Regions from separate parts of the Pseudomonas sp. MF6755 genome, predicted to be linked through region 1. Evidence: predicted binding sites of a transcription regulator. Region 1 holds the regulator's gene; each other region holds the start of a gene.
The links. The regulator FliA, encoded in region 1, starts transcription of late flagellar genes. The targets are predictions, from matches to a motif close to CTAAAGTTTNNNNNNNNNNNGCCGNTAA.
Positions count from the first base shown of each region.

Region 2: JFT66_RS10705 (flagellar protein MotY) is a predicted target of FliA. The motif match lies at 3,719-3,746, and genes of this name have one in related genera.
Region 3: motA (flagellar motor stator protein MotA) is a predicted target of FliA. The motif match lies at 3,792-3,819, and genes of this name have one in related genera.
Region 4: flgM (flagellar biosynthesis anti-sigma factor FlgM) is a predicted target of FliA. The motif match lies at 2,747-2,774, and genes of this name have one in related genera.

Region 1 covers NZ_JAEKDA010000002.1:7,801-13,511, forward strand. The annotation lists gene JFT66_RS02410 (chemotaxis protein CheA) at 1-376, opposite strand, end outside; gene JFT66_RS02415 (protein phosphatase CheZ) at 388-1,176, opposite strand; gene JFT66_RS02420 (chemotaxis response regulator CheY) at 1,195-1,569, opposite strand; gene fliA (RNA polymerase sigma factor FliA) at 1,737-2,477, opposite strand; gene fleN (flagellar synthesis regulator FleN) at 2,474-3,307, opposite strand; gene flhF (flagellar biosynthesis protein FlhF) at 3,413-4,729, opposite strand; gene flhA (flagellar biosynthesis protein FlhA) at 4,741-5,711, opposite strand, start outside.
Region 2 covers NZ_JAEKDA010000007.1:90,660-96,370, forward strand. The annotation lists gene bfr (bacterioferritin) at 1-338, opposite strand, end outside; gene JFT66_RS10685 (bacterioferritin-associated ferredoxin) at 540-758, opposite strand; gene JFT66_RS10690 (peroxiredoxin) at 1,003-1,605, shown strand; gene rnt (ribonuclease T) at 1,939-2,610, opposite strand; gene pyrC (dihydroorotase) at 2,607-3,653, opposite strand; gene JFT66_RS10705 (flagellar protein MotY) at 3,810-4,718, shown strand; gene JFT66_RS10710 (argininosuccinate synthase) at 4,847-5,711, shown strand, end outside.
Region 3 covers NZ_JAEKDA010000004.1:146,311-152,021, reverse strand. The annotation lists gene serB (phosphoserine phosphatase SerB) at 1-382, shown strand, start outside; gene asd (archaetidylserine decarboxylase) at 436-1,296, opposite strand; gene rhdA (thiosulfate sulfurtransferase) at 1,312-2,127, opposite strand; gene JFT66_RS06325 (HDOD domain-containing protein) at 2,185-3,720, opposite strand; gene motA (flagellar motor stator protein MotA) at 3,887-4,738, shown strand; gene motB (flagellar motor protein MotB) at 4,742-5,711, shown strand, end outside.
Region 4 covers NZ_JAEKDA010000002.1:363,278-368,988, forward strand. The annotation lists gene cheR (protein-glutamate O-methyltransferase CheR) at 28-855, opposite strand; gene JFT66_RS04130 (chemotaxis protein CheV) at 898-1,830, opposite strand; gene flgA (flagellar basal body P-ring formation chaperone FlgA) at 1,905-2,669, shown strand; gene flgM (flagellar biosynthesis anti-sigma factor FlgM) at 2,812-3,135, shown strand; gene JFT66_RS04145 (flagella synthesis protein FlgN) at 3,184-3,654, shown strand; gene JFT66_RS04150 (flagellar brake protein) at 3,751-4,500, shown strand; gene JFT66_RS04155 (MFS transporter) at 4,559-5,711, opposite strand, start outside.

The DNA of each region.
Region 1 (5,711 bases):
GGCGCGCCAGGGCGGCCAGCAGTTCCGGGGTGGCAGCAGTGATCGGTGCACGCTCGCGCACTTCGCTGAACATGCCGTTGACCGCATCCAGTGCTTCGAGAATCACGTCCATCAGTTCCGAGTCGACGTGCCGCTCACCCTTGCGCAGGATGTCGAACACGTTCTCGGCGATGTGACAGCACTCCACCAGCTCATGGAGCTGGAGGAAGCCGGCGCCCCCTTTTACAGTGTGAAAACCGCGAAAAATTGCATTGAGCAGGTTCGCATCATCCGGTCGGCTTTCCAGCTCGACCAGTTGCTCGGACAGTTGCTCTAGAATTTCGCCGGCCTCTACAAGGAAATCCTGGAGGATTTCTTCATCGGCGCCGAAGCTCATGGGTGTGCTCCTTAGAAGCCTAAACTGGATAACAGGTCATCTACGTCATCCTGACCTGACATAACGTCTTCACGTTTATCGGCATGAATCTGCGGACCTTCACCCTTGGCGAGATGTTTTTGTGGATCTTTTTCCGAGAGGATCGCTTCGCGGTCATGTTCGATGCCGGCAAAACGGTCGACCTGGCCGGCCATCAGCACCAGTTTGAGCAAGTTGCTTTCCACTTCGGTGACCAACTGGGTCACGCGCTTGATCACCTGACCGGTGAGGTCCTGGTAATCCTGGGCCAGCAGAATGTCGTTGAGGTTGCTGGCAACCGTGCGGTTTTCCTGTTCGCTGCGCGACAGGAAACCTTCGACCCGGCGCGCCAACTCACGAAACTCTTCAGCGCCTACTTCGCGGCGCATGAAGCGGCCCCAGTCAACGCTCAGGGCCTGGGCTTCGGTGGCCATGCCGTTGACCAGGGGCGTGGCGTTTTCCACCAGGTCCATGGTTCGGTTGGCCGCCGCCTCGGTCAGCCTGACCACATAGGACAGGCGTTCAGTGGCGTCGGTGATTTGCGATATTTCTTCGGCCTGGGGCATGCGCGGGTCAATCTGGAAATTGACGATCGCACTGTGCAGCTCGCGTGTGAGCTTGCCCACTTCCTGGTACAGGCCGCGGTCACGGGTCTGGTTAAGCTCATGGATCAACTGCACCGCATCGCCGAACTGGCCTTTTTCCAGGCTGTCGACCAACTGGTGAGCATGTTTTTTCAAGGTCGACTCAAAGTCGCCCTGTGACGTTTCGTTATGCTCCATAGCTCCCCCGTGGCTGCATCAATGACCGATGCGTTCGAAGATTTTTTCGATCTTCTCTTTCAAGGCCAGCGCCGTGAATGGCTTGACCACGTAACCGTTGACCCCGGCTTGGGCGGCTTCGATGATCTGTTCACGCTTGGCTTCGGCGGTCACCATCAGCACAGGCAGGCTGCGCAGTTTTTCATCGGCGCGCACGTGGCGCAGCAGATCGATACCGGTCATACCCGGCATGTTCCAGTCGGTTACCAGAAAGTCGATGCTCCCGCTGTTGAGGATCGGAATCGCCGTAATGCCGTCATCCGCCTCGACCGTGTTAGTGAACCCAAGGTCACGCAACAGGTTCTTAATGATCCGCCGCATCGTTGAGAAGTCATCAACGATGAGGATTTTCATGTTCTTGTCCAATTCGACCTCCAAGCAGTCTTAAACGCGCCCAGCACCTGGACGCGCCATTTCAATCAACAGGCGTTACACAAAAAGGACTGCCCAGGGCACCACGGTGCGCACCCGCGAAGCCTTGCGGCGTCGCGGTAGCGTCTGCAGTGTCCCCACACTGCCTGTCAGCGCGCGCGCCACTCTCCCAATCGCCCCCGCAAGCGAGCTGCGCACTGGCTATGCAACTGGCTGACACGCGATTCGCTGACCCCCAGGACCTCACCGATTTCCTTAAGGTTCAGCTCTTCGTCGTAGTACAGCGCCAGCACCAGGCGCTCACGCTCCGGCAAATTGGCAATCGCGTCCGCCAACGCGCTCTGGAAACGTTCGTCTTCCAGGTCGCGGGACGGCTCCAGATGTGCACTTGCGCCGTCCTCGTGCAGCCCTTCGTGTTCGCCGTCCTGCAACAGGTCGTCGAAACTGAACAGGCGGCTGCCCAAGGTATCGTTCAAAATCCCGTAGTAATCGTCGAGACTCAATTGGAGTTCGGCCGCAACTTCATGATCTTTAGCGTCACGACCGGTTTTTGCTTCAATTGCACGAATTGCATCACTGACCATGCGCGTATTGCGGTGTACCGAACGCGGCGCCCAATCCCCTTTACGCACTTCATCGAGCATCGCGCCACGGATGCGGATACCCGCATACGTCTCGAAACTCGCACCCTTGCTCGCGTCGTATTTGGTCGACACTTCGAGCAGGCCGATCATGCCGGCCTGGATCAAGTCTTCGACCTGCACACTCGCCGGCAGGCGCGCCAACAGGTGATAGGCAATGCGCTTGACCAAGGGCGCGTAGCGCTCGATCAATTCACCTTGGCTGTCACGTGCCGATCTCTTGTAAAGGTTGTAGCCGCTGGCTGTCATAGCACCGGTCCTGCGCTCGTCTGATGCACCAAACGCTCGACGAAAAACTCCAGATGCCCCCGAGGGTTGGCGGGCAACGGCCAGGTATCGACCTTCTGGGCAATGGCCTTGAACGCCAGTGCGCACTTCGAACGAGGGAACGCTTCGTAGACCGCACGCTGCTTTTGCACGGCCTTGCGTACACACTCGTCATAGGGAACTGCGCCGACGTATTGTAAAGCCACATCGAGGAAGCGATCCGTGACCTTGGTCAACTTGGCGAACAGGTTTCGCCCTTCTTGCGGGCTTTGGGCCATGTTGGCCAGCACGCGGAAGCGGTTCATGCCGTAATCACGGTTAAGCAGTTTGATCAGCGCGTAGGCGTCAGTGATCGAGGTGGGTTCATCGCACACCACCAGCAGCACTTCCTGGGCGGCGCGCACGAAGCTGACCACTGACTCGCCGATCCCGGCAGCGGTGTCGATCACCAGCACGTCGAGGTTGTCGCCGATATCACTGAACGCCTGGATCAGCCCGGCATGTTGCGCAGGGCTCAGGTGCACCATGCTCTGGGTGCCCGAGGCCGCCGGCACGATACGGATGCCACCGGGGCCCTGGAGCAGCACATCGCGCAGCTCACAGCGGCCCTCGATCACATCGGCAAGGGTATGTTTGGGTGTCAGCCCCAGCAGAACGTCCACGTTCGCCAAGCCCAGGTCAGCATCCAGCAGCATGACGCGACGGCCAAGCTCTGCCAGGGCCAGGGACAAATTCACTGACACGTTAGTTTTTCCGACGCCACCTTTGCCGCCGGTCACCGCGATCACCTGTACGGGATGCATGCTGCCCATTTTATTTCTTTACCTTGTCTTGCTTAGACGCAGGCTACATGGCTTGGCCGCGTGAATCGCTTGCAGACCATCGATGTAGGTACATTTCACGGTGTTCATCCTGCCTCAACCGACCCGTTTAGCCGGGTGGTGGTAAAGGTCGGCGAACATATCGGCCATCGCTTCCTCGCTAGGCTCTTCTTGCATTTGCACACTCACGGCACGGCTGACCAACTGATGACGGCGCGGTAGATGCAGATCATCTGGGATCCGCGGCCCGTCGGTCAGGTAGGCGACCGGTAATTCATGGCTGATGGCCAAACTCAACACTTCACCCAGGCTCGCGGTTTCATCGAGCTTGGTGAGGATGCAGCCGGCCAGGCCGCAACGCTTGTAACTGTGATAAGCAGCGGTAAGCACCTGTTTCTGACTGGTGGTTGCAAGCACCAGGTAATTCTTCGACTTGATGCCACGCCCGGCCAGGCTTTCGAGCTGCATGCGCAGGGCCGGGTCACTGGCTTGCAGGCCAGCGGTATCGATCAGCACCACGCGCTTGCGCAGCAGCGGGTCCAGGGCGTTGGCCAGGGACTGGCCCGGGTCGACGTGAGTCACCGGCACATTGAGAATACGGCCCAGGGTCTTGAGCTGCTCCTGGGCGCCGATGCGGTAGCTGTCCATGCTCACCAGGGCGATATTCTGCGCGCCGTACTTGAGCACATAACGGGCGGCCAGCTTGGCCAGGGTGGTGGTCTTGCCCATGCCGGCGGGGCCGACCATGGCGATCACGCCGCCCTCTTCAAGCGGTTCGATTTCCGGGGTGGCGATCATGCGGGCCAAGTGCGCCAGCAACATGCGCCAGGCCTGGCGCGGTTCTTCGACTTCCGCGGTCAAGGCCAGCAAGTCGCGGGACAGCGGGCCAGACAGGCCGATGCGTTGCAAGCGGCGCCACAGGTTGGCTTGTTGCGGCTTGCTGCCTTGCAATTGCGTCCATGCCAGGGAGCCCAGTTGCACTTCGAGCAACTCACGCAGGCCGTTGAGTTCAAAGCGCATCGAGTCGAACACACGCTGGTCGACGGCAGCGGCCGGGGCAGGCGCGGCTGGGCGCGGGGGTTCGATGAAGGTTGGCTCTACCAGCGGCTCGGCGGCGGTCAATGGCAAGCCGGCGAACAATTGGCGATTGGTGCTGGCATCGCTGTCGCCACGCATGCTCAGTTCAGCCTGGGCCGACACAATACGCGAGGCGGTCTTGCGCAGCTCGTCTTCGAGTTCCATGTTCGGCACACGCGGGGCCAAGGCCTGGGGCGTGTAATCCAGCGCAGCCGTCAGCTCGACACCGCCGGCAATCCGACGGTTACCGATAATCGCGGCGTCGGCGCCCAGCTCATCACGGACCAGTTTCATGGCCTGACGCATATCGGCGGCGAAAAAACGCTTAACTTGCATAACCCACTACCTCAGCCATTGGGCCCAACTGTCGCGACGATAGTCACTTGCTTATTGTCAGGAATTTCCTGGTAAGCCAACACGTGCAAATTCGGTACGGCCAGGCGTCCAAACCGCGACAACATCGCACGAACCGGACCGGCCACCAGCAGAATCACCGGGTTGCCCTGCATTTCCTGGCGCTGTGCGGCGTCGATCAACGAACGCTGCAGCTTCTCAGCCATGCTTGGCTCCAGCAGGACACCCTCTTCCTGGCCCTGACCGGCCTTCTGAATACTATTGAGCAATATTTGTTCCAACCTTGGTTCCAAGGTGATCACAGGCAGCTCGGACTCAATACCTACAATGCTTTGCACGATTGCACGGGACAATCCGACGCGCACCGCTGCCACCAGCGCGGCAGTATCTTGACTCTTGGCGGCATTGTTGGCGATGGCCTCGGCAATGCTGCGAATATCGCGTACCGGCACCTGTTCGGCCAGCAGCGCTTGCAACACCTTGAGCAACTGCGACAGCGTCAGCACGCCCGGCACCAACTCTTCGGCCAGTTTCGGCGACGACTTGGCCAGCAACCCCATCAATTGCTGGACTTCCTCGTGGCCGATCAGCTCATGAGAGTGCTTGTAGAGAATCTGGTTGAGGTGCGTGGCGACCACGGTGCTGGCGTCGACCACGGTATACCCGAGGGACTGTGCCTGGCTGCGCTGGCTCACTTCGATCCACACCGCTTCCAGGCCAAAAGCCGGATCTTTGGCGGTAATGCCGTTGAGCGTGCCGAACACCTGGCCAGGGTTGATCGCCAGTTCGCGGTCCGGGTAGATCTCGGCTTCGGCCAGGATCACGCCCATCAGGGTCAGGCGATAGGCGCTGGGGGCCAGGTCGAGGTTGTCGCGGATATGCACGGTGGGCATCAGGAAGCCCAGGTCCTGGGACAGCTTCTTGCGCACGCCCTTGATCCGTGCCAGCAGTTGCCCACCCTGGT
Region 2 (5,711 bases), on a different contig from region 1:
TCACCCTTGGTTTCGCAGTGGGCAATGGCGGCCTTGAGGTCGCTGTGGCTCTTGCGCTCAAAGCCCAAGTCGCTGCTGATCATTTCCTGGGTGTGCTCACCGATGTTCAGCTTGCCCAAGTCCTGCACGTTCGGCAGGCCTTCCAGGAACAGGATCCGCTTGATCAGTGCGTCGGCGTCCTTCATGGCCTTGATCGATTCTTTGTATTCACGCTTGCCAAGCTTTTCCAGGCCCCAATCGTCGTACATGCGCGCATGCAGAAAGTACTGATTGATCGCGACCAGTTCATTGGCAAGGATTTTGTTGAGTTGCTGGATGACTGAGATGTCGCCTTTCATGACTGGGGTCCTGCCCTGTAATAGCTGTGTATAGGGCGGAGTCTGAGCGGTGAAATTCCTAGTGTCAAACCTAAGTTATTGAATAATAAATGAAAATTAATCGGAATAAGAATGTTTGTGTTCCGCGTCTTGGCGCTAACTAATTGAATTGCGGGCATAAAAAAACCGGACACTGGGTCCGGTTCTTTAAAACGCGCCGATTTAGGCGTGTGTAAATTCTGCTGAGTAGGGGAGCGCGGCCTGGGCTGTTTGCAACTGCGTCAGGGTTTCCCGTACCACTTGCTTGGCGAGGCAGGCACACTTGCCACACTGGCTGGCAACGCCGGTGGTTTCACGCACTTCTTTGTAGCTGCAGCAACCTTCGTAGATTGCTTCGCGGATTTGTCCGTCGGTGACGCCAGTGCAGAGGCAGACATACATAAGGGAGAACCGTCGCGGGTTTAAGGCTTAAGTGCGATGGATCTTAATGTTAACGAGAATGATTGTCAAAATAGTTTCATCAGCAATTTGGCACGTATTCCCCGTGCGCTGACGAACGGTTTTTTCGGTGTATGATGGTCGGTCTTCACGAAGCGTGATTGCGTCATGTTTCTGTCAGCTTTTACAGGCAGGCTCGACCGGTCCTTTTACTTCAATCTTCACCCCTCACATCAGGAGATATCCAATGAGCGTACTCGTCGGCAAACAAGCCCCGGATTTCGACGTTCCAGCCGTCCTCGGCAATGGCGAAATCGTTGACAGCTTCAAACTGTCTGAAGCCATCAAAGGCAAATACGGCCTGGTGTTCTTCTACCCGCTGGACTTCACCTTCGTCTGCCCTTCGGAGCTGATCGCCCTGGACCACCGCATGGACGATTTCAAGGCGCGCAACGTTGAAGTGGTTGCTGTTTCCATCGACTCCCATTTCACCCACAACGCCTGGCGTAACACTGCCATCAATGATGGCGGCATCGGCAAAGTCAAATACACCATGGCTGCCGACATGAAGCACGACATCGCCAAGGCGTACGACGTTGAGTCCGAAGGCGGCGTGGCATTCCGTGGTGCGTTCCTGATCGACGATAAGGGCGTTGTTCGCTCGCAGATCATCAACGACCTGCCGCTGGGCCGTAACATGGAAGAGCTGATCCGTCTGGTCGACGCCCTGCAATTCCACGAAGAGCACGGTGAAGTCTGCCCTGCCAACTGGAAAAAAGGCGACAAAGGCATGAATGCTTCGCCAGAAGGTGTAGCGGCTTACCTGACCGAGAACGCTGGCAAGCTGTAAGCCAGGGTTGAGGCAAAAAAAACCGGCCTGAGAAGGCCGGTTTTTTTATGCGTGGGAGTAGGGGGGCGTTCTCAATTAGTTTCCCCCCCGCGTTGTCGCCTTAAAGCGGGCCAGGCAAGGCGCAGGCCGCTGGGAATGGTTGTTCCCTTTCCAAGGCCTGCAACGCAGCATGGCCCGCTTTAAGGCACAACCCGAAGGGCCGGGCCTGCTGCTGTGCAGGGCTGCGTTGCTCGAAGCTTATTTGGAATGACCAAACCACGCTTCTCGCGCCTTGCCCTGCACAGCAGCAGACCCGGCGCGGGGGGGAAACTAATTGAGAACGCCCCCTAAACCTCAGTCGTTGAAGTCTTCCCAGCCACCCATCTGTTTCCAGCGATTGACGATGCCGCAAAACAGATCGGCAGTCTTCTCGGTGTCGTAGCGGGCCGAGTGGGCCTCACGACCGTCGAAGTCGATACCGGCTGCCTGGCAGGCTTTGGCCAGTACCGTCTGACCGTAGGCCAGGCCGGCAAGGGTCGCGGTGTCGAAGCTGGAGAACGGGTGAAACGGGTTGCGCTTCATGTCCAATCGCGCCACGGCGGCATTCAGGAAACCCAGGTCGAAACTGCTGTTATGGCCGACCAGGATCGCGCGTTTGCAGCCATTGGCCTTCAATGCCTTGCGCACGCCACGGAAGATATCGGTCAACGCCGCTTCTTCACTGACGGCCATGCGCAGCGGATGGTCGAGCTTGATCCCGGTGAACTCCAGGGCAGCGGCTTCGATATTGGCGCCTTCGAACGGCTCGACACGGAAGAAGTGGGTGTGTTCCGGGAACACGAAACCCTGTTCGTCCATGCCGATGGTGGTCGCGGCGATTTCCAGCAAGGCGTCGGTGGCGCAGTTGAAACCACCGGTTTCTACGTCGATGACAACCGGCAGATAACCGCGAAAGCGTTCGGCCATCGGGTGGCGCGAGCCGCCGCCACTGTGCTCTTGTTCGTCGTCGTAATGGTCTTCACTCACTTGCTTTCCTCCAGCAGGCGCCAGCGCAGTGTTTCACCGGCGCGCAGCGGGATAACAGTCAGCTCGCCAAACGGCAGGCTGGCAGGGGCGGTCCAATCTTCACGAACCAGGGTAATGCGGTCGGTATTTGCCGGCAGGCCGTAGAAACGCGGGCCATTGAGGCTGGCAAAGCCTTCGAGTTTGTCCAGGGCGTTGCGCTGTTCGAATGCCTCGGCATACAACTCGATGGCGGCGAACGCCGTGTAGCAGCCGGCACAGCCGCATGCAGCTTCCTTGGCATGCTGGGCGTGGGGTGCCGAGTCGGTGCCGAGGAAGAACTTCGGATTACCGCTGGTGGCGGCATCCAGCAGCGCCACCTGGTGGGTGTTGCGCTTGAGGATCGGCAGGCAATAGAAGTGCGGCCGGATCCCGCCCACCAGCATGTGGTTACGGTTGTAGAGCAGGTGATGCGCGGTGATGGTCGCGCCCACGTTGGCCGAGGCCTCGGTGACGAACTGCACGGCATCAGCGGTGGTGATGTGTTCGAACACCACCTTGAGCGTCGGGAACAGCTCGACCAGGCGGCGCATATGCTCGTCGATGAAGATCTTCTCACGATCGAACACATCCACATCGCCACGGGTAACTTCACCGTGGATCAGCAGCGGCATGCCGATGTCGGCCATGGCTTCGATCGCCGGCAGGATCTTGTCGATACTGGTCACGCCGGAGTCGGAGTTGGTGGTCGCGCCCGCCGGGTACAGCTTGGCGGCATGCACGAAACCGCTGGCCTTGGCCTGGCGAATTTCTTCAGGCTGGGTGCGGTCGGTCAAGTAGAGCACCATCAGCGGTTCGAAGCGGCTGCCTGCCGGTCGTGCAGCGAGGATGCGCTGGCGATAGGCGTCGGCTTCTGCGGCATTGCGAACCGGAGGTACCAGGTTAGGCATGATGATGGCACGGCCAAACGTGCGCGCCACATCGGCCACGGTTTGGGGTAACGCAGCACCATCGCGAAGATGAATATGCCAGTCGTCGGGACGCAGCAGGGTCAGGCGGTCGGACATTGGGGATTCCAGGCGGGTCAATCTGGTGGGAATGCTACCGGAAAAGACTCTTGCAGGCACTCGCTATCAAGTTTTGCCGGATGCGACCGATATCCCCGGGTATGCCTTAACGATGTATGACGCTTTGAAGTGTTGTAGAAACCAGTGGAGCCTCCCGTGCGCCAGCATTATCTAGCCCTGCTCAGTGTGTTCGCCAGCCTGCCTGCGATGGCTCTCACGTTCCAGACGCGCCTGGAGAATATTGAGTGGAAGGTAGAGGGCGACCAGTTCGAGTGCCGCCTGACCCAGCCGATCGCCGATTTCGGTTCGGGTGAGTTCGTGCGCCGCGCCGGCGAGCAGGCGACGTTTCGCCTGAAAGCCTATAACGGCTCGCTGGGCGTGGGTTCGGCGACCTTGTTGGCTGCCGCCGCACCTTGGCAGCCGGGCCGTGCTGATATCAACCTTGGCGCGGTGCGCGTCGGCAGTGGTGATGTCTTGTTCAATAGCTCTCAGGCCCAGGCCGGGCGTCTGTTCACCGGATTGCTCGAAGGGCGCAGCCCGACCGTGCGGCATTACGGGCGCGAAGGCGGTTACTCGGAAATTCGCTTGCTGCCAGTCAAGTTCAACAAGGCCTATAACGACTATCAGTTGTGCACCACCAAGCTGCTGCCAATGAATTATGACCAGGTCAAACAGACAGAAGTCGGTTTTCCAGGTGGTGGCATCGAGTTGGATGCGGCGGCCAAAAAGAAGCTGGACGTGATTCTCGCATTCATGAAAGCCGACCCTACCGTCAATCACATCGAGTTGAATGGCCATTCCGACAACAGCGGCAACCGCTTGACCAACCGCGATATTTCGCGCCGTCGTGGGCTAGCGGTGATGGACTACTTCAAGGCCAATGGGCTCCAGGAGTCGCAGATCACTCTGCGCTTCCATGGGGAAAGCTACCCCCTGGCGCCCAACACCAATGCCGTCAATCGCGCCCGCAATCGTCGTGTGAATATTCAACTTGAGCGAGTGGCTGCCCCCGAGAAACCGGCCCCCCAGGCCACCGCGCCGAATAACCCAGCAGCCACGTCATAGGTGCGACCATCGGTCGCCCACTCGACATAATCTGTCGCTTTATCTTCATTTGCTGTCGCGCCCCTGTAATTTCACGGTTTTGATCGGTAGAATCGACGCCTTTCCGTACAACCCCGTGGAGTGATGGCATGGCCGACGTAAACAAGGTCGTTCTCGCGTATTCCGGCGGCCTGGACACTTCGGTGATCCTCAAGTGGCTGCAGGATACTTATAACTGTGAAGTGGTGACCTTCACCGCTGACCTGGGTCAGGGCGAAGAGGTCGAACCTGCACGTGCCAAGGCGCAAGCCATGGGCGTGAAAGAGATCTACATTGATGACCTGCGCGAAGAGTTCGTCCGCGATTTCGTTTTCCCGATGTTTCGCGCCAACACTGTCTACGAAGGTGAGTACCTGCTGGGTACCTCCATCGCACGCCCGCTGATCGCCAAGCGCCTGATCGAAATCGCCAACGAAACCGGCGCCGACGCCATTTCCCATGGTGCCACCGGCAAGGGCAACGACCAGGTACGTTTCGAACTGGGTGCCTACGCACTCAAACCCGGTGTAAAAGTGATTGCCCCTTGGCGTGAGTGGGACCTGCTGTCCCGTGAAAAGCTGATGGATTACGCTGAAAAGCACGGGATCCCGATCGAGCGCCATGGCAAGAAGAAGTCGCCGTACTCGATGGACGCCAACCTGCTGCACATCTCCTATGAAGGTGGCGTGCTGGAAGACACCTGGACCGAGCACGAAGAGGACATGTGGAAATGGACCGTCTCCCCGGAGAACGCTCCTGACAAGCCGCAATACCTGGAACTGACCTACCGCAACGGCGATATCGTCGCGCTGGACGGCGTTGAAATGACCCCGGCCACCGTATTGGCGACCCTGAACCGGATCGGTGGCCAGCACGGTATCGGCCGTCTCGACATCGTCGAGAACCGCTATGTGGGCATGAAGTCCCGTGGCTGCTACGAAACCCCGGGCGGCACCATCATGCTGCGCGCCCACC
Region 3 (5,711 bases), on a different contig from region 1:
CAAGACCGCGATCCTTTCGGGCGGCTTCACCTACTTCGCCAAGCAGTTGCAGGCCAAGCTGGGTATCGACTACGTGTTCGCCAACGAGCTGGAAGTGGTAGATGGCAAGGTGACCGGCGTGGCGGTCGAGCCGATTGTCGATGCGCAGCGCAAGGCGGATCTGCTGAAGGAATTGGCCCACAAGGAAGGGTTGCGCCTGGAGCAGACCATTGCGGTCGGCGACGGCGCCAATGACTTGCCGATGCTGGCGATTGCCGGGTTGGGGGTGGCGTTCCGCGCCAAGCCGTTGGTCAAGCAATCGGCCAAACAGGCGATTTCGACGTTGGGGCTCGATGGTGTGCTGTATCTGTTGGGCTTGCGTGACCGCGACGGTCAGCTCTGAAAATGTGGGAGGGGGCAAGCCCCCTCCCACATTTGATCTTTGCAGTTTTCAGATCAGGCTTTAGGCAGTGCGATACCCTGGCCCATCTGCACCGGCGAACCAGCTACCAGTTCTTCAGCCCACTTCACCTGATCCGGCCCAAACAGCACGATGGCGGTCGAGCCCAGCTTGAAGCGACCCAGTTCAGCACCTTTTTCCAGATGAATCGGCGCGCGCGCAGCTTCGTCGTAACGGAAGGTTTTCAGCTCGCGCTTCGGCGGCGTCACCAAGCCTGCCCAAACGGTTTCAATCGACGCCACGATCATCGCACCCACCAATACCACAGCCATCGGGCCGCGTTCGGTGTCGAACAGGCAGACAACGCGCTCGTTACGGGCGAACAGCTCTGGCACGTTTTCAGCGGTGGTCTGGTTGACCGAGAAAATCCGCCCTGGCACATACACCATCTCGCGCAAGGTACCGGCCAGCGGCATATGTACGCGGTGGTAGTCCTTCGGCGACAGGTAAATAGTCGCGAAGTCGCCGCCCATGAACGGCGCAGCCAGTGCTGCGTCGCCACCGAGCAATTCAAGCACGCTGAAACTGTGACCCTTGGCCTGGAACACACGGCCATGTTCGATGGGGCCAAGCTGGCTGACCGCGCCATCGGCCGGGCTCAGTACCGCGCCTGGAGTTGGATCCAGCGGGCGGGCGCCGTCTTTCAGGGCGCGGGTAAAGAAGGCATTGAAGTGCTCGTAGGCGCTCAGGTCTTCAACCAGGGCCTGGGACATGTCCACCTGGTAGCGCTTGGCGAACCAGGCAGTGAAAGCGTTTTTGAACCAGCGCACGCGGCACTCGGCAATGCAGCCGGCCAAGCGCGAGAGCAAGTGGTGCGGCAGCAAGTATTGGCTGAGGATAAACAACTGCTTTTTCATAACTGTCCTTAAACCTTAAATCTCAACGGGGGTGTCGGGGTGGTTGCCCCATTCGCCCCAGGAACCGGCATAACCTTTGACTCGCGGATAACCGAGCGCCTTGGCCACCAGGTAGGTGAAGCCAGAACGGTGGTGAGTCTGGCAGTGGGTAATGATTTCTTTATCGCGGGTCAGCCCGAGGCCTTCGAGGATCTGCGGCATGTCACGGCGGATACGCAGGTTGCGGGCCTTGTCCATACCAGCGGTCCATTCGAAATTCACTGCGCCGGGGATGTGGCCACCCTTGGCTGCCAGCACTTTCTCACCGGAATATTCCAGCGGGCCGCGGGCGTCCCAGATGCCCAGGTCGGCAGCACCGAGACGGCTTTGCAGGTATTCGCGGGTGGCGGTTGGGCCGTCGTGCAGCGTGAGGCTGACCGGGCCGCCGGCGGGGGCGGGTACTTCGGTGGAGAGCGCAAGCTTTTCCTCCAGCCATGCCAGCAGGCCGCCGTCGAGGTAGTGATATTTCTGGTGGCCAATCACGTCGAGCATCCAGATAAAACGCCCGGCCCAGCCGCCACCTTCGTCGTCATAGACTACGTAGGTCGCGTCCGGGGTGTGGCCCAGTTCGCCGAACAGTTTTTCCAGGTCGGCTTTGTGGGGCAGCAAGCCGGGTGCCGGGGGCTGCCCCAGTTGGGTGCGCTTGGGATCAACGAAATGCGCGCCGGGGATATGCCCTTCGGCGTAGCGGGCGGCACTGGTGAGGTCCACCAGAATCAGGTGTTCGGCATCCAGGCGACCGATCAGGTCGCTGGATTCGATCACCAGCGGCAAGCCAGAGAAGTCAGGCATGTGAGGTCTCCTGGGCACAAATGTTGGCGATAAAGGAGGGCGATTGTAGCGCAAGCATCAGGCGCTGCGGTTGGTAAAGCTGTGCAGGGCCTTTTCGATGCATTGAGCGGTTTTGCCGAACGCCTGCACGGTGGTTTCCGAGAACGGCCCGCCGCCCTGGTCCGCGACGATCAGCATCACCACGCGGCCGTTGCAGCTCAGTGAGCGCAACAGCAGGTGCTCGCCGATAAACAAGCGACGCAGGATGGGGGGCAGCAGTGCGGAGAACTGCGCATGGTTGTCGGGGCCGAGCCGCACCTGTGCGGACTTTTCCAGCAGGCGTTGCAGCAATGTGCTGTTGACCACATCCAGGCTCAAGTGCGCGGCGTCCTTGGGCAGGCCGTCAGCTTGATGCACGCGCAAGGTGCTCAAGGCGCGGTCCGCCATGAACAGCAACACCCGCTGCATACCACTGGCAACCAAGGCTTCCTTGGCACAGGTAGTCATGTGCATGGCATTGGCGAAGCGGCTCGGTTCCACCAGCAACTCGGTGCAGTGCTTGCGCCATACGGCCAGGGCTTCTGCGGTGGGAGGAGGTGCCGGCAACAAGCCGCGATGGACCTTCTGCACATGCCAAGGCCAGATCAGCGACAGCGCCGGGTGCCAGAGGTCGGGCATCAAGGTGGTGCGGGCGCTTGTCACCGCTTGCTGGTGCACCTGCTGCTGCACGTCGCTCAACGGCACCTGCAGGTACAGCGCGGTGAGGTACTGCCAGCGCTCGGTATGCGGGCAGGTCCAGGACTCCTGGGCCGACATCGCCAGGCCATTGGCCAGCAGCACGGTGTTGGCCGGCTGGTTCAGCCAACGGCGCAGGTTGGGTTCGGCGTCGAGCAATTGCTGGTGGCGCAGGGCGTCGTCTTCGCGAGCAATGTGCAGCGCCTTGACCAGCAAGCGCTGCTCCGCCTGCAGCAGCTTGTAGCCCTGTGAGACCCAGATTGGCAGGTGCCAGGCGTCGGTCAGGCCCAGGCATAGGTCCACCAAGCGCACGCCGAACAACTCTTGCTCGACCTGGCGCGCTGACTGGCCTTTGTGGATTACCCGCAGCTCCCATTCCTCCAAGAGCTTGGGGAACGAGGCAGCCATCGGCCACAGTGGCGACAGAAACAGCAGGCTGCCCCAGTGGATGTCCTGCCACAACCGCGCCAGGCGACTGCCGAACAAACCGTTGGCTTGCTGGGACGCGTGCTGGCTGATCAACAGCAGCTGGCGCAACGCCACCGGGATCTCATGGGCTGGCACCGAAGGCAGGCGCGCCAGCAGTTCCTCGGCACGCTTGAGGCCAAGGCGGTTCAGCGCCACTTCGAGGTTTTCCGCTGGTTCCGCCAGGCTACCGTGGGCTTGATTGTTGGCTTCGCGCATCACGCTCAGCACCAGGGCCGGGCTGTTTTGCATCAGCTCGGCAATGTCTCGCAATGAACTGCGGCTATCGCGGATGGCTTTGCACACGCGCTCATGGCTGGCCTGTGGCACGGGCAGCAGCACGTCGTCCAGGCACTTGATCCAAGCGGCGAGGGTGGTGGGTCTGGTCGTTGGGGCTGTCGTTTCAATTGCCATGATTGGGGCGCGATCATCACTTGCGGTCTACACGCCCGGAACGGGCCGAATTGGCTTTTCGCCTTAACGGGCTATAGTCTGGCGCAGTTTTGCCGATAAGTAGAACAAGAGTTTTCCGCAGTACCCAATATGTCCATGAACCCGACGGCGCAAGTACCCATCTCCTATGGCTAAAATTATCGGCATCATTGTCGTCATCGCAAGTGTGCTCGGCGGGTACGTCTTGTCCCACGGTAAAATCGCCGCGTTGATCCAGCCTTTCGAAGTGCTGATTATTGGCGGTGCCGCGTTTGGCGCATTCTTGCAGGCCAACCCCGGCTACATGACCATGCACGTGATCAAGAAGTCGCTGGGCATGTTCAGTTCGCGCTTCTCCCACACCTTCTATCTGGAAGTGCTGGGGCTGATCTACGAGATCCTCAACAAGAGCCGCCGCGAAGGCATGATGGCGATCGAAGGCGATATCGAAGACGCCGCGGCCAGCCCGATTTTCGCCAAGTACCCGGCTGTGCTCAAAGACGAGCGCATGACCGCGTATATCTGTGATTACCTGCGCATCATGTCCTCGGGCAACATGGCTCCCCATGAGCTGGAAGGCCTGTTCGATATGGAGTTGTTCAGCCTTAAGGAAGAACTGGAGCATCCTTCGCACGCCGTGACCGGGATCGCCGACGGTATGCCAGGCTTTGGTATTGTCGCGGCAGTACTCGGTATCGTGGTGACCATGGCCTCCCTTGGCGAGGGCGATCAAGCTGCCATTGGCATGCACGTCGGTGCGGCGTTGGTGGGTACCTTCTTCGGTATTCTCGCCGCCTACGGTTTCTTCGGCCCTCTCGCCACCTCCCTGGCCCACGATGCCAAGGAAGAGGTCAACCTCTACGAAGCGATCAAGGCGTGCCTGGTGGCGTCCGCGTCGGGCATGCCGCCGTCGCTGGCCGTGGAGTTCGGACGCAAGGTGCTGTACCCGAAACATCGCCCAAGTTTCTCCGAGCTGGAACAAGCGGTTCGCGGTCGCTAAGCCATGGAAAACAACCAGCCGATCATCATCAAGCGCGTCAAGCGCTTCGCTGCGGGGCACCATGGTGGTGCCTGGAAAATCGCCTTCGCCGACTTTGCCACGGCGATGATGGCGTTCTTCCTGGTGCTGTGGCTGATGTCCACCGCCACGCCGGAACAGAAGATCGCCATCGCCGGTTACTTCAAAGACCCGATTGGCTTTTCGGAAAGTGGCACGCCGTTTGTCATCGACCTGGGCGGCTCACCGCAGTTGGCGCCTGAGCGCACCATCAACCCGGAAGTGCAGACCGAATCGCCCCAGGAAAAAATCCCGATCGAGCGCGATACGGTTGAAACCATGGCTGAGCAGGTCGAGCAGGAACGCCTGGAACTGTTGCTGCAGGAGTTGCAGACCAAGGTTGAGGAAAACCCGCAACTGCTGAAATTCAAGGATCAGATTTCTTTCGAAATCACCCCGGAGGGGCTGCGCATCCAGATCACGGACGCTGCCAACCGGCCGATGTTCGACTCCGGCAGTGCGCGCTTGAAGCCATACTTTGAAGACATTCTTTTGGCCATGGCCGACACCATCAAGGCGGTGCCGAACAAGATCAGCGTCAGTGGCCACACCGATGCCAAGCCCTACGCTGGGCAGGGTGATTTCGGCAACTGGGAACTCTCGGCCAACCGCGCCAACGCCGCCCGCCGTGCGTTGGTGGCCGGTAGCTATCCGGACCCGCAAGTGGCGCGTGTGGTGGGCTTTGCCTCCTCGCAACTGTTTGATCCCAAAGACCCGTTCAACCCGATCAACCGCCGTATCGATATCGTGGTGCTGACCAAAAAAGCCCAGCGTGCGATTGAAGGTGACCAGCCGCCGCCACCGGTACCGACCCAGGGTGACGGTGCGCCCGGCGAAGTGCCAGCCGACCCGAACGCGCTACCGCCTGAGCAGGAACCACTGCCGGCCCATGAGTTGCGGCAGAAGCTGAACCTGT
Region 4 (5,711 bases), 360 kb from region 1:
GCTCCCACATTTTTGATCGCGTACGGCTTACTTGGCCTGGTAAATGATCCCCGGGCTGCACTGGACCATCTGGTAGTGATCCGGAAGTCCGTTCAACGCTTCAGAAGCACCGAGGAACAGGTAGCCCCCGCGCTTGAGCGTGCCGTGGATGCGCAACAAGATGTCTTTCTTCACTTCGGCCGAGAAATAGATCAGCACGTTGCGGCAGAACACCATGTCGAACTTGCCCAGGCTGGCGTAGCTATCGAGCAGGTTGAACGAGCGGAACTCTACACGGTTCTTGATCGGGGCCTTGATCGCCCAGCGCCCTGCCCCTTTCGGGTCAAAGTAGCGTTGCAGGCGCTCTTGGGACAAACCACGGCCCAAGGCCAGGCTGTCATACTCACCGGTCTTGCAGTTGGTCAGCATGGTGCCGGACAAATCCGTGGCGACAATCTGCGCGCCGGCCTTCAACTGGCCCATGTTGGTACGTTCGAACTCGTCAATGGACATCGAGATCGAATACGGTTCCTGCCCCGAGGAACAGGCCGCCGACCAGATTCGCAAACGTTGGCCCGGGCTGGCCTTGATGGCTTCCGGCAGCACTCTGTTCTTGAGCACTTCAAAGGGGTAGGTATCACGAAACCATAAGGTTTCGTTGGTGGTCATGGCATCGACCACCATCTCCTTGAGCCCGCTGCGCGGCTGCCCCTGGATCCGCTGGACCAACTCACCCAGGGACTTGATGCCCTGCTGTTCCATCAGCTTGTTGAGACGGCTGGATACCAGGTACTGCTTGTTTTCACCGAGCAATATGCCACAGGCCTTTTCCAGGAAGACCCGGAACTGTTCAAAATCCAAATTACCCGTAGACACTGATACCGCCTCTTAAATCGTGTGACCGCCGGGGGACATCCCCTAGCCGTGATCTGCTGCCTTGATCCGGTCGACTACCCGGGATGCGAGGTCATCAGGACGGAATTTGGCCAGGAAGTCATCAGCACCGACTTTCTTGACCATTGCCTGATTGAATACTCCCGACAACGAAGTATGCAGGATGATATGCAATTTTTGCATGCGTGGATCGTTGCGTATCTCGGCCGTGAGTGTGTAGCCGTCCATTTCCGGCATCTCGATGTCGGAGATCATCATCAAGAATTCTTCTTCTGGCTTCTTGCCTTCATCCACCAGCTTGCGCAGGTAATCCAAGGCTTGGCGACCATCATTAAGGGCCACCACGTCGACACCGACGGTTTGCAGGCAACGCGTGACTTGCTTGCGCGCTACCGAGGAGTCGTCCACCGTCAGCACGCGCAGGGACACGGCCTTGTGTGCGGTCTCGGCGTCCACTACGCCGACGGAGATAGTTTCCGAGGTCGGTGCCACTTCGGCGAGGATTTTCTCCACGTCGATGATTTCCACCAACTGGTTATCGACCCGCGTCACTGCAGTAAGGTAGTGATCACGCCCAGTGCCCTTGGGTGGCGGATGAATCTCCTCCCAATTCATATTGACGATACGTTCCACCGAGCGCACCAGGAAACCCTGGGTCTTGGTGTTGTACTCGGTGATGATCACAAACGGGTTCTGGCGGTCTTGCAAACCGGCGGAACCCGTAGCCAGTGCCAGGTCAAGAATCGGAATAGTCGCGCCACGGATGTTGGCCACGCCACACACCACCGGATTGGACCTGGGCATTATCGTCAACTTGGGACATTGCAGCACTTCCCGCACTTTAAACACGTTGATGCCGTACAACTGCTTGCCATCCAGGCGGAAAAGCAACAACTCCAGGCGATTCTGCCCTACCAGCTGTGTACGCTGGTTTACTGAATCCATTACACCTGCCATGCCCAGACTCCTAAATCCTAGGGGTACGACGCGTACCCAACACTAAACGGCACGAGCTTTGCTATTTATTGAGTATGGATATTAAAACGACAGTTTCCCGACGCATTAGCCGCTCACAGTACCGCAGTCTTCTCTGCGCTACGATGGCGCTGCTTGCCTTGGGCCTGGGCGTCACGACCCGCGCCGACAACGTCACCCTGCCTGATATGCTTATCGGCGTCACCCAGGGCTTTCTTGAGTTCACTGTAGAAGATTATCTGGCGACCACGCAGACACCAGGCCGGTATGAAATCCAAGTCAACCAATTGGACCCGCGTTTGCGCATGCCGATGTGCGACAAGGAATTGACGGCCACCCTGGAAAGCCCCGCCCAACCCATAGGCCGCGTAACGGTAAAGGTACGCTGCGAAGGCGCCTCACCCTGGACGGTGTTTGTGCCGGCTCAGGTCAAACTGTTTCGCGACGTTGTGGTGGTGGCGCGACCGTTGAAGCGCACCGGCATCATTACCTTTGAGGATGTGGCCCTGCGCGAGCGAGACATCAGCCTGATCAGCCAGGGCTACTTGACCTCAGTGGACCAGGCTATTGGACAGAAACTCACGCGACCAATGGTCACTGATCAAGTCATGACATTGGTTCATCTGGAACAGGCCGAAGTCATTCGCAAGGGTGACCAGGTCGTCATTTCCGCAAGCAGCGGCGGGCTGAATGTGAGGATGCCGGGCGAAGCGCTGTCCAACGGCGGCATGAGCGAACAGATTCGCGTCAAGAATCTCAACTCCAATCGAGTGATCAAGGCGCGGGTCACGGCGCCAGGCCAGGTCGAGGTAGCGTTATAGATTACTGGAATCACACGCTCGCTTTTCCTACACTGTGCGTTGGATGTCTGGCTGTACAGGTTTATTGTCAATCGAGCCTAAAGTTTGTCCGGGTATGGCCGAAAACATGGCAAGCGTCCAAATACCCAGAGGTTTTTTCAACATGGTCATTGATTTCAGTCGTTTGAATAACACCCCGGCTTTGCCCGGCAATACGCGCACCGGCGGTGCGAAGGACAGCGTAGAAGCCAAGCCCCAGCCCGTGCCCGCCAAGGCAGAGCAGGCCAGCGCCAGCCAGAGTGGGGAATCGGTACACCTGAGCAATGAGGCTCAACAGTTGCAGAAGGTCACTGACTCGCTGCGCGATCAACCGGTTGTCAATAAAGCCCGGGTGGCCGAGTTGAAACAGGCTATCGCTGATGGCAGCTATAAAGTCGACAGCAACCGTGTAGCCAGCAAGCTGCTTAACTTCGAAGCCGAGCGCTAGGCAAAGGCCTGCGCAGGGCTTTTGGACGCTTAAAACCCAAGGCCAGCCATGCACCACGACGAACATCTGCTTCAACTGATCATTGATGATCTGGCGCCGACGCAACAATTGCTCGAGCTGCTCAAAGAGGAATCCCTGGCCCTGTACGGACGGGATATGCGCTTGCTGGAAGAAATACTGGCGCGCAAACAGTCGCTCATTGTGCTGCTCGAACAACACGGCAAGAAGCGCAGCGAGATCCTGATCAGCCTGGGCCTGCCCGCCGATCACGACGGCCTCGCACAACTGGCCAGCCATTCTTCGGTCGGTGATCACCTACTCGCGCAAAGCAAAGAACTCAATCAATTGCTCGCCCAGTGCCAGGAAGCCAACCTGCTCAACGGTCAATCGATCCAGCTTCAGCAAGCCACGACCGCCAATCAGTTGCGCATACTGCACGGCGGAGAGCCTCCGGCCCTTTACAACGCCCAGGGCTCAACTTCACGCCTGGTCAAGCCAAGCACCCGCAGCCAAGCCTGACACCGGCTTACAGCGTGACCTATCCAAGGCGCGCTACATACTGGCAAAATGCCGGTTCTTGCGTGTAGTCGTATTTTGTCTGGAGATGGAAGAACCGTGTTCAATGCCCTTAATGCGGAAGATGCACCGCAGCCACCGAAGGTGCTCACCACGCCTCTGGAAATCGCCAGCACCTTGCGGATGCTGCAAGAAAGCCATGATCCGCTGATCATCACTTTCCACGAACGCAGCCAACGCTTTCAGAGCTACCTGGTGGATATTGACCGGGACAGCAAGACGCTGGTACTGGACGAAATGATTCCTCGTGACGGTGAACGCTACCTTGAGAATGGCGAACCCTTTCGTATCGAAGGTTTCCATGAAGGTGTGCGGGTTGCCTGGGAAAGCAACGGCACGCTGACTGTCAGCGCAAAAGACGGCCACCGCATCTACAGCGGCAGCTTGCCCGACGAGGTGGTTTACCATCAGCGACGCAGTGCCTTCCGCGCCGCGCTAAAGCTCGCGCAATTGGTGGACATCGAGTTGGGTGGCGAAAAGCTTAAGGCCCCGATCAGCGGCAAACTGCTGGATATCTCCGCCACCGGCTGCAAATTACGCTTTGAAGGCGATATCTCCGAACGCCTGCAGCTGGGCCAGGTCTATGATCGCTTTATCGCGGCGCTGCCCTTCGGCAGCATGACCACCTCCGTCGAACTGCGGTACCTGCACTTCGAAGACAAAATCAACACCACCTTTGCCGGCGTGCGCTTCCACAACATGAGCGGTTTGGTGCAGCGGCAAGTGGAGCGCTTTGTGTACCAACTGCAGCGTGAGGCTCGGCGCTTCGACAAAGACGACGATCTTTAAGTCTTCAACGCTAAAGTAAAAAACGGGCAGATCCTGGTGGGATCTGTCCGTTTTTCGTTCAGGGGCGCGCCCTGCTCAGGTCATGTGGATGCTCGTCGGGGTCCGGGGGCTCGTGCGACTCTTCACTGGCCGGCTCATCAGTGGAGGGTTCAGGCTCTGGATCAGGAACACTGACTTGCATCTGCTCTTGTACTACTTGCTCATCCACCCGTGGATCGAGCGCAGCCACCAGCGGCGAACTGGACATGCTGTCGGGCATCGCCACGTGATGCAACGGCGCATCGTCGACCTGATGCAGGTTGGTCACCGCCTTCGGTCGAATTCGCCACACCAGGATCAACGCACACAGGCTGAAAAACGCGTAGAGCATCTGACTGCCGAATAGCTTCATCACTACACCCGCCAACAATGGCCCAATGCTGGCACCAATGCCGTAGGTCACCAGCAGCATGGCCGTCAGCGATACCCGCCGGTCGCCTTCCACATGGTCGTTGGAAAAAGCTACCGCCAATGGGTAAAGGCAGAACTGCACCAGCGAACAAAAGAAGCCCGCCACGAACAGCACTTCCAACGGCACTTGAGTCATGATCGCCAGCGGCAATGCCGTTATCGCCAGGCACAAGGCAAAGCAGCGAATCAGCAACGCTCGGTCATAGCGGTCCGACAACCAGCCCAAGGGCCACTGCACGACCAAACCAGCGAAAATGCAGCTACCCATGAACAGGCCGACTTGCTCAGTCGTCAGGCCCTGCTGGGACGCATAGAGCGGCGCCAAACCGTAGAAAGAGCCCACGATCAATCCCGCGCCCAGCACCGTGCTAAGAGACTGCGGCACACGTTTGATAAAGAAACGGGGCTCCATCGGCGCCGGGTGCAGCGGCGCCGGGTGAATGCGTCGAGTCATGGCTACCGGCACCAGGCACAGGGCAAAGCACAACGCCACCAACATCAACAGCTCAAGCCCAAGATGGGGATGCATTACCAGGATCAACTGGCCCAGTACCAATCCGAGGTAAGACGCGATCATGTAGCCACTGAACACTACGCCGCGCTGCTTGGCATCCGCCTGCTCGTTGAGCCAGCTTTCGATGACCATGTACTGGCACATCATCCCCAGGCCTACGATCATCCGCAGCACAATCCAGGCTGGCAGCCAATCAATCAAACCGTGCCCCAGCACCGCCGCACCGACGATCCCGGCGCAAGTGGCG